One region of the Bradyrhizobium sp. CB82 genome, then DNA from elsewhere that is predicted to be linked to it. Evidence: riboswitches for the same ligand, from Rfam matches in the RefSeq annotation. Region 1 holds a riboswitch; the other holds the start of a gene.
What was found. Region 1 has a riboswitch for glycine ahead of QA640_RS38220 (FAD-dependent oxidoreductase). Riboswitches for the same ligand answer to the same signal wherever they lie in the genome.
Positions count from the first base shown of each region.

Region 1 (5,124 bases):
TTGCCGACGTCCAGCCCAGGTCGATTGTGCATGCCGAACACTTGTGAGATGCCGAAGCGATGATCCCCTCTTGGACCATCCGTTTACCGCCAGATGGCGCCTCCACTTCTTGCGCCGGCTGAAAGATCAATGCGACGGCGCCCCTGAAATTGCGCGTGGCGGCGAGGTATTTCGCTGCGGCCAGTAGCATGGCCGTGTGACCGTCATGCCCACATGCGTGCATTTTGCCAAGTATCTTGGACGACCACGGTCTGTTTGAGGCTTCCAAGATCGGCAACGCGTCCATATCTGCTCGTCATCCAATGGTCGGCCCATCTCCTCCTTTCCCCTGGATCAATGCCTCAATACCACTTTCAGCTATCCCGGTTTCGATATGGTGGATGCCGAATGACGCCGAGCTTCTCTGCTACGAAACTCGCGGTATTGTGCACTTGATAGCCGAGCTCCGGATTTTCATGAAGATACCGGCGCCATGCGGTTGCCTCGCACTGCAATTCTCGGGAAATCTTTCGACTTTGAACATCTGGGCTCTCGCTTACGAAACAAGGAAGTCGCTTAAGTTTAGGGCCGACTGCTTCCGCGCCACTTCTTCATTGAGAGACCACTGGTATAGTTCGAGGGGTACGAGACGTGAGCAGCTCTGATCCATTTTCAGTAACGACAACAACCTCCTCGTGAATCATCAATTTTGGAGTGCCGTCAAAATAGGACGGATAGTTCGTGCTTGGCTCGATATTAATGATCATCCCTGGCTTGAGAAGTGTCTTGTCCTCTGGATGAACCGAAGGCAGCTCTGGCATCCACAAACCCATCGAGTGTCCCATGCGCCCGATGCTGGTGACTTTGCGTTGACTCTCTTTGCTATTCAGTACGCCGGACATCGCCGCATAGATATCGCTAATCGGTATCCCAGGCCTCACGGCGCCTACACCAACCTCCGTCGCCTCCCAAACGAGCTTATAGGCATCCACCGTGTTCTGATCGGGCACTCCAAAAGCGAAGTGCCTGTTAAAATCACTGAAATAGAAGTTGAACAAAAACCCTTGATCTATGAACAGCAGATCGTCACGCGAGAGAATCTTATCTGTCGGAACTCCAAAGCAGCGAGTATAGCCCCCACGTCCTGAATTACAATTGATCTTGAGCGTTTTGTCTACGCCAAGGAGAAAGCATTCGAGCTCATAAAGGCGACAAACCTCTCGCTCAGTCATACCTTGGCGCAATTTTGGCGCCAGCTTGTCAAACACTACCGATGCAATCCCGTTCACCGTGCGCATTCGTTCAATTTCAGCGGGCGACTTGATCATACGCAATGGGGTGAAGATTGGATCCGAGGCATCAACGAATGTGCGAGGCTGGATGGCATCAACGACGCGCAGAAAATCGCCAACAGGCATACCGAGCCTGCTCTCGGCTCCGAGTTCCGTCCCTATCTTTGCGGTGGTTGGCAGATCGTTCAACGCTTTAGCAAGCGTGGAAACGCCCTCATCCTTCGGGTTAGGACCGGCCCAAGTACGATAATTCTTTACCCAGGTGGTTTGACCGTAAAATTCGTCAAATGAGCCTGGAACGATCCCTACGGCTTCACCAGACAAGGGGATGAGAAGGAACCGCGGCCTGGTGGTCGAACTTGGTGTGGTGCTGATATCATCAACAAAATAACGCCAGTTATGTTCGGACGTCACAAGCAACGCGTCGAAGCCATACCTTTTCATCAACCGTCGCGCGTGCTCAACTCGGTTTTCATATTCTGTTCTGTCAAAGGGTACATAGGGGATCGTGGTAATCGCGGCGTGATCTAGAATGGTCATCATTCTCTCCAATGGGCGGTATACTGGGCAGCAACGGTACAAAACTTCAATCGACATCTTCTGACGAACGCTTACTGGCGGGCCATCAGGATTCTTCTCTGGGCGGCCCGCACACTTCATGTGGAGCCACGGATAAGCTGTGCCGACAAGCCGCAGCCACAGTCGATTATAACGACGACAGAGCGAGCAGCTTCATCGTCCGTTGATCGTCGAGCAGCTTCATCGTCCGTTGATCGTAATGCATCTTACTCCGCCCAGGCAAACTGCGTTGTCGTTTCTTCGTTGCGCTTACGCAGTTATCACTAGCGATGAAGTCTCTGCTCAGATGCAGTCGACCGGTCAAACCACATGACAGGTCACCGCTGGGTCCCAGCCATAATCCTCACCATACAGTAGATAGAGTAAACCGAGGTAAGCGCTTGTCTTACGCGGTTTTCGGCAGATTCCGCAGTATTTCTGCGACTTCTTGGGTAACGACGCTGAAAACCGGCGAAGACATTTTCGCCTTAACCGTGCCATCCCTCGGCGAACGACGACTCTGAAGTATAGCGGTATTGCATGCCGAAATATGCCTGAAAGGATCGACCGGTCTGACGATGGCGCGTGGGAGAGAGAGATCAGCCAGCAAATGGCGATCTCCGCCGAAGGCGGCAACTCCCCAAGGAAACTCTCAGGCCCAGGACCGCACGCCTAGGACAATCTGGATAGAGGCGCCAGTGTGGCGCCCACCGAAGGGGACCGTAATCACCAAAGGTTAGCGGAGTAAGCTCTCAGGTGCAGGACAGATTTGGGGCGGAGCTATCGCGCCGTTCACGCTTGCCTTGGAGCACCTAATGAAACCGATCGTCGTTATTGGATCCGGAATTACCGGAGCTACCACTACTTACGCGCTCGCTGCTCGCGATTACACAGTTACAGTATTTGACCGCCATCGTTATCTCGCAATGGAGACCTCGTTTGCGAATGGGGGACAATTGTCGGCAAGTAACGCTGAGGTTTGGAATAGCCTAGGCACCATCCTGAAGGGTTTGAAGTGGATGATGCGAAAGGATGCACCACTGTTTCTGAACCCGAGTCCAAGCTTGTACTTGGTTGGCTGAGTTTGTCGCTCAAACCCGTCACCACCGTCGCAACACGATCGAAACGACCAGATTGGCTATCGCTGCGCGGCAGCATCTTTTTGACATTGCCCATCGCGAGAGCATAGCTTTTGATTTGGAGCAGCGGGGTATTCTACATGTCTCTTCAAGCAAGCCCGAGTTTGACACGGCTGCTCGTGTGAACCAGCTTCTTGGTGGAGGGAGGGTTGGACCGCTGTCCTGTAACTCTGTCCGAAATGCGCGTGATAGAGCCAACTTTGCAGAATAAATATTATGCTGGATTCTTCACGCCGTCAGATTCGACCGGAGATATGAAGTGGACCCTATGCTGAGGACCACTGGGTCCGGTTTCCTAAGTGGAGCTTCTGCCGTTCGTTCTTCCCAATAACTTTACGCTACTCTTGCTTGCTGCTGTTGTGGCTGTGGGGATGTGGGCAACGCCCAGCGTTGTCCAAGCTTCTCGCTTGCGAGAAGCGTCATATCCACAGCCTCTTCGCCGAATGCGCCGGTGACACCGGCCCGCCAGACCGCCATCGGCGCGCGGTTTTCCAGCGCCTGATGAGGGCGCTGGAAATTGTAAAACTCGATCCATCGGGCGATTCCGGCTTTGGCCTCGTGGCCATCCGAATAACCCTTGAGATAGATGTCCTCGTATTTGAGCGAGCGCCATAGCCGCTCGATGAACACGTTGTCCATCCAGCGCCCGCGACCGTCCATCGAGATCCGGACGCCAGTGTCGGCCAGCGTGCCGGTGAAGGCGGCGCTGGTGAACTGGCTGCCCCGGTCGGTATTGAAGATCTCGGGCCGGCCGAAGCGCGCCAAGGCCTCTTCGAGCGCAGACACGCAGAACGATGTGTCCATCGTGTTCGACAGGCGCCAGGCCAGCACCGCACGGCTCGCCCAATCGATGATCGCCACCAGATACAGAAAGCCCTGGCCGATCGGCACATAGGTGATATCGGCCGCCCACACTTGATTCGGCCGGTCGATCACCATCTGGCGCAGGAGATACGGGAAGATCTTGTGTCCCCGCGCCGGCTTGGTGGTTCTGGGCTTTGGTCCCAGCGCCGCGATGCCCATCTTGCGCAACAACCGCTGCACGCGCTTGCGATTGATGCGACAGCCTTCGCCATTGAGCATCGCCGCCATCCGCCGCGAGCCCAGGAACGGCCAGGCCGTGAACAGTTGGTCGATCCGCCGCATCAGCTCAAGCTCGTTGTCATTGGCCGGCCGCGGCGGCCGATAGACGCTCGATCGCGCAACGCTCAGCAGTTGGCATTGCCGGCGGATCGATAGACTCTCATGATCGCGCTGAAGCAATCCTCGGCGATCCGGCGCGCTCATCTTCCGGACCTCCTGGCTAAGAAATCTCGTTCGACCGTCAATTGTCCGATCTTGGCGTGGAGCTTCTCGACCTCCAGTTCGTGGGCCGCCTCGCCATCCCGACCAGCGCCCGCGTCGAACGCCCGAACCGCTTGATCCTGAAGCTGCTTCTTCCACGCATAAATCTGGTTCACATGAACCTGGTAGCGCTGCGCCAGATCCGTCACCGTTGATTGTTCCCGCAACGCCTCCAAGGCAATCCTTGCCTTCAGCGCCGCATCGATTTTCCGTCTTGTCTTCTTCATGATCCGCTCCGTTTATCAAAACGGAACGGCATCCGCACCACCTAAGCCGCCGGTCCAAAATCCGGGATCCACTTCAGTACGTTTCTTTTGCCTCGCCTCTAGCCTAGACCCTATGTTTGCCTTCTGAGGTGACGGGCGGCCCGCCCCGCGGCAAGCTCCTATCGAGGGTTGCGCCGGATGGTCCGGCGCCGAGCCTCAAGCATGGGGAGCGGGCCTGATGAACGATAGCATTTTCGTGGGGCTGGATGTGCACAAGGCGACGATTTCGGTTGCAGTGGCCGAAGCGATGCGCGGCGGGGAAGTTCGTAACTTGGGGATCATCCCTAATCGCGCCGATCAAATCGCCAAGCTGGCGAAGAAGCTTGGCAAGCGTGACCGGCAGGTAAGTTTTTGTTACGAAGCCGGACCCTGCGGATATGGCCTGCATAGACAACTGACGGGACCGGGACACAACTGCATCGTGGTGGCTCCCTCGCTGATCCCGATGAAAGCCGGCGATCGGGTAAAAACCGACCGGCGCGATGCGGCGATGCTGGCCAAGCTGCACCGGAGCGACCAACTGACAGCCGTGTGGGTTCCGGATGC
Region 1 covers NZ_CP121650.1:7,949,249-7,954,372, forward strand. Annotated here, with positions in the region: gene QA640_RS38210 (amidohydrolase) at 1-286, opposite strand, end outside; gene QA640_RS38215 (Xaa-Pro peptidase family protein) at 591-1,811, opposite strand; glycine riboswitch at 2,406-2,506, shown strand; glycine riboswitch at 2,509-2,599, shown strand; partial or broken gene QA640_RS38220 (FAD-dependent oxidoreductase) at 2,645-3,225, shown strand; partial or broken gene QA640_RS38225 (IS3 family transposase) at 3,446-4,539, opposite strand; gene QA640_RS38230 (IS110 family transposase) at 4,757-5,124, shown strand, end outside.

Region 2 (5,124 bases), 4.5 Mb from region 1:
CGCGAAGCCGAGCTTGCGCAGACCCGCGGCCAGCACGGCGGTGCGGCGATGCACCATGCGTGCGATCTGCGAGAGGCCTTCAGGGCCATGATAGACCGCATACATCGAGGCGATCACGGCGAGCAGCACCTGCGCGGTGCAGATGTTGGAGGTCGCTTTCTCACGGCGGATATGCTGCTCGCGGGTCTGGAGCGCGAGGCGATAGGCGGGTGCACCACGCGAGTCCACGGACAGGCCGACGATGCGGCCGGGCAGCGACCGCTTCAGCGCATCGCGCACCGCCATGTAGGCTGCGTGCGGGCCGCCATAGCCCATCGGCACGCCAAAACGCTGTGCCGAGCCGATCGCGATATCTGCGCCGAGCTCGCCGGGCGAGGCCAGCAGCGTCAGCGCCAGCAGATCGGCGGCAACGATCGCAAGGGCGCCCTTGGCGCGCAGCGTCGCAATGGCCGGCCGCAGGTCGCGCACCGCGCCCGAGCTGCCGGGATATTGCAGCAGTGCACCAAGCACGTCTGTCTTGTCGAGATCACTGAGGGGATCGCCGACGATCAGGTTCCAGCCCAAGGGCTCTGCGCGGGTGCGCATCACCGCGAGCGTCTGCGGATGCACGTCCTTGTCGACGAAGAAGGCTTGCGCTTTCACCTGCGAGTGCCGCTCGGCGAGCGCCATGGCTTCGGCCGCGGCGGTCGCTTCATCGAGCAGCGAGGCGTTGGCGACGTCGAGCCCGGTGAGGTCGCAGATCATGGTCTGGAAGTTGAACAGCGCCTCCAGCCGGCCCTGGCTGATCTCGGGCTGGTAGGGCGTATACGCCGTGTACCAGGCCGGGTTTTCCAAAATGTTGCGCTGGATCACCGCGGGCAGGATGGTGCCGGAATAGCCTTGGCCGATCAGCGAGGTGAAGACCTGGTTTTGGGCTGCGAGCTCGGCCATGTGCGCGATCGCCTCGGTCTCGGTCAGGGGCTTGCCCAGATCGAGCGGAGATGCCTGCCGGATCGAGGCCGGCAGCGTCTCCGCCATCAGCGCATCGACGCTCTTGGCGCCGACCGTTTCGAGCATTGCGGTGACATCGCGCACTGAGGGGCCGATGTGGCGGCGAACGAAACTGGCGGCGGTTTCGCCGCTGGATTTACGGTGCGCGGTCATCGCTTGCTCCATCGTCCTTAAGCCGTGTGTGCCTTGTAGGCGGCTTCATCCATGAGGCCCCCGAGCTCGCTCTTGTCGGCAATTTTGATCTTGAAGAACCAGGCCTTGCCTGCGGCCTCCGAATTGACTAGCGCCGGCTCGTCGACGACCGCCTGGTTGACCTCGAGCACTTCGCCCGAGATCGGCGCATAGACGTCCGACGCCGCCTTCACGGACTCGACCACGGCCGCAGCTTCCGTCTTCTTCAGCGCGCGGCCGACCTTGGGCAGCTCGACGAACACGATGTCGCCGAGCTGCTGCTGGGCGTAATCGGTGATGCCGACGGTGGCGACGTCGCCGTCGATGGCGAGCCATTCATGGTCGGAGGTGTACAGCGTAGTGGTCATTGTCTCGTCCTCAGCGTTTGTAGGTGTTTTTCACGAAGGGCATGGCAGCGACTGCGAGCGGCAGGCGCTGGCCGCGCACCTCGGCGAAGAGCTTTGTGCCGAGCGCGCTCAGGCTCATGGGCACGTAGCCCATCGCCACCGGCGCGCTCAGGCTTGGGCCGAAACCGCCCGATGTGACCTTTCCAATGGGATCGCCGCCCGCGCTCTCGGCAAACAGCAGCGCGCCCTCGCGCACCGGGGCGCGGCCCTCGGCACGCAGGCCGACGCGGCGGCGGGATGCGCCGTGATCGAAGTGGGCGAGAATCTTTTCGGCGCCGGGAAAGCCGCCGGCGCGGGCGCCGCCGCTGCGGCGGCTCTTCTGCACCGACCACTCCAGCGCGGCCTCGACCGGCGTGGTGGCGGTGTCGATGTCGTGGCCGTAGAGGCAGAGCCCGGCTTCCAGCCGCAGGCTGTCGCGGGCCCCGAGACCGATCGGCAGCACGTCCGGATTGTCCAGCAGCATCTTGGCGAGGCGTTCGGCATCGGCAGCCGGAACCGAGATCTCGAAACCGTCCTCGCCGGTGTAGCCGGAGCGCGAGACGAAGCACCTGATGCCGGCGACCTCGTGCGGGCCGGCGTCCATGAACTTCATGGCCGGTGCCTCTGCACAAAGTTTCGCCAGCGCCGCTTCGGCCTTCGGACCCTGGAGCGCGATCAGCGCGCGGTCGTTCAGCGAATCGATGATGCAGTCATCGGAGAGATGCGCGCGCAGATGTGCCTCGTCCTCGGCCTTGCAGGCGGCATTGACGACCAGGAACAGGTGATCACCCAAATTGGCGACCATCAGATCGTCGAGAATGCCGCCGTCGAAATTGGTGAACTGAGCATAGCGCTGCCGCCCCTTGGCGATCGCCACGATATCCTGCGGCACCAGCCGCTCCAGCGCGCTGGCGGCGTCCTCGATCCTCCCGGATTTCGGCCGCAGCGCGATCTGGCCCATATGGGAGACGTCGAACAGGCCCGCTTTGCTGCGGGTATGGAGGTGCTCCTTCAGCACGCCGGCGGGGTACTGCACCGGCATCTCATAGCCCGCGAACGGCACCATCTTGCCGCCCACGGAGACATGGAGGTCGTAAAGAAGGGTACGTTTCAGGGAGTTCTTGTCGTCCGACGCAAGCATCACAGGGGCCCTCGCGGTTCCCGGGGAGAATTCCCCGAGGGAAACCAGTCGAAGCCCCATCTGTCGCTGTGCCTGAGAGTATTATCCCGTCGGCGGGTGCCACCCGGGCTTCAATGCCCGTCGGCGCCTCTTTCCAGATGCTGTCAAAGCCACACGGTCCCTTTGCCTGAGAGTTTCCGGGGCGGTTGCTCCTTCGGCGCCGGCAACAAAGCCGGTCTCTCCCGACGTGGCCGTACGTTACATGTAGGTACAGAACACAGGCTGGCCAAGGCTGTCAACGCGGCCGCAATGTCTATCAACGGCCTATTGCGCGGCTGCGGCAACCCTCTGATCTCTCTGCACAGTTTCTGGACAGGGCAGCTCACCTTGTCTAAAAGCGCTATCGCCCGCAGATATCAGCCTTAATTTCAGGTTTGGGCGGATTCTGGCGGATCTTGCACCCGATTGGATGAACATGAGCGGCGTCAACGAGATCAGGTCGACCTTTCTGAACTTCTTTGCCAAGAACGGCCACGAGATCGTGCCGTCCTCGCCATTGGTGCCGCGCAACGATCCGACGTTGATGTTCACCAATGCCGGCATGGTGCAGTTCAAGAACGTCTTCACGGGCGTCGAGAAGCGCCCCTATCACCGGGCCACCACCTCGCAGAAATGCGTGCGCGCCGGCGGCAAGCACAACGACCTCGACAATGTCGGCTACACCGCGCGCCATCTCACCTTCTTCGAGATGCTCGGCAACTTCTCCTTCGGCGACTACTTCAAGGAGCGCGCGATCGAGCTCGCCTGGAATCTGATCACCAAGGATTTCGGGCTGAAGAAGGACAAGCTGCTCGTCACCGTCTATCACACCGACGACGAGGCGGCCGGCCTGTGGAAGAAGATCGCGGGCTTCTCCGAGGACCGCATCATTCGCATCCCGACCTCGGACAATTTCTGGGCGATGGGCGATACCGGTCCGTGCGGCCCTTGCTCGGAGATCTTCATCGATCGCGGCGAGCACATCTGGGGCGGGCCTCCCGGCAGCCCGGAAGAGGACGGCGATCGCTTCCTCGAATTCTGGAATCTGGTCTTCATGCAGTTCGAGCAGGTGACGAAGGAGGAGCGCCAGCCGTTGCCGCGCCCCTCGATCGACACCGGCATGGGGCTGGAGCGCATGGCCTGCATCCTGCAGGGCGTCGACAGTGTGTTCGAGACCGATCTCTTCCGTCAGCTGATCGATGCGACCGCGTCCGCGCTTGGTAGCGGACCGAATGAGCAGACGGTCGCCTCGTTCAGGGTGATCGCCGATCACCTCCGCTCCTCGGCCTTCCTTGTGTCTGATGGCGTACTGCCCTCGAACGAGGGCCGCGGCTACGTGCTGCGCCGGATCATGCGACGGGCGATGCGCCACGCGCAGCTTCTGGGCGCGAAGGAGCCGCTGATGCATCGCCTCGTCTGGGCGCTGGTGCGTGAGATGGGCCAGGCCTATCCCGAGCTGGTGCGCGCGGAAAAGCTGATCGAGGAAACGCTGCGGCTGGAGGAAACCCGCTTCCGCAAGACGCTGGCGCGCGGCCTTGCCATCCTCGACGAGAAGAGCGCGTCATTGAAGAAGGGCGACATGTTCGACGGCGACGTCGCCTTCACGCTCTACGACACTTACGGCTTCCCGCTGGATCTCACACAGGACGCGCTAAAGTCGCGCGGTATCAGCGTCGACCAGTCTGCCTTCACCGATGCGATGGAGCGTCAACGCGAGAAGGCGCGTGCGTCCTGGGCGGGCTCGGGCGAGGCCGCCAGCGAGGCGATCTGGTTCCCGCTGCGCGAAAAGCTGGGGGCCACCGAATTCCTCGGCTATGAGACCGAGAGCGCCGAAGGCGTCGTCGCGGCGCTGGTGAAGGACGGCAAGGAAACCGACAGCCTCAAGGCCGGCGAGACCGGCTCGATCGTGCTCAACCAGACCCCGTTCTATGCGGAGTCCGGCGGCCAGGTCGGCGATACCGGCGTGATGGTCGGCGAGGGCGGGATCAAATTTCGTGTCACCGACACGCAGAAGAAGCTCGGCGATCTCTTCGTGCATATCGGCACGGTGGAGCAGGGGACGCTTAAGGCCGGCACCGCGCTCCAGCTCGAAGTTGACCACGCGCGCCGGTCCTCGATCCGCGCCCATCACTCCGCGACGCATCTTCTCCACGAGGCGCTGCGCCAGGTACTGGGCGATCATATCGCTCAGCGCGGCTCGCTGGTCGCGCCCGATCGCCTGCGTTTCGACTTCGTGCATCCCAAGCCGATCACGCCGGCGGAGCTCGCCCGCGTCGAGGACATTGCCAATGACGTTGTGCTGGAAAATGACGAGGTCACGACGCGCATCATGGGTGTCGACGAGGCCCGCGAAGCCGGCGCGCGTGCGCTGTTCGGCGAGAAATATGGCGACGAGGTCCGCGTCGTCTCGATGGGCAA
Region 2 covers NZ_CP121650.1:3,430,958-3,436,081, forward strand. Annotated here, with positions in the region: gene gcvP (aminomethyl-transferring glycine dehydrogenase) at 1-1,143, opposite strand, end outside; gene gcvH (glycine cleavage system protein GcvH) at 1,161-1,529, opposite strand; gene gcvT (glycine cleavage system aminomethyltransferase GcvT) at 1,540-2,688, opposite strand; glycine riboswitch at 2,834-2,922, opposite strand; gene alaS (alanine--tRNA ligase) at 3,143-5,124, shown strand, end outside.
Region 2: linked by a shared signal. The riboswitch ahead of gcvT (glycine cleavage system aminomethyltransferase GcvT) and the one ahead of QA640_RS38220 (FAD-dependent oxidoreductase) in region 1 are both predicted to bind glycine.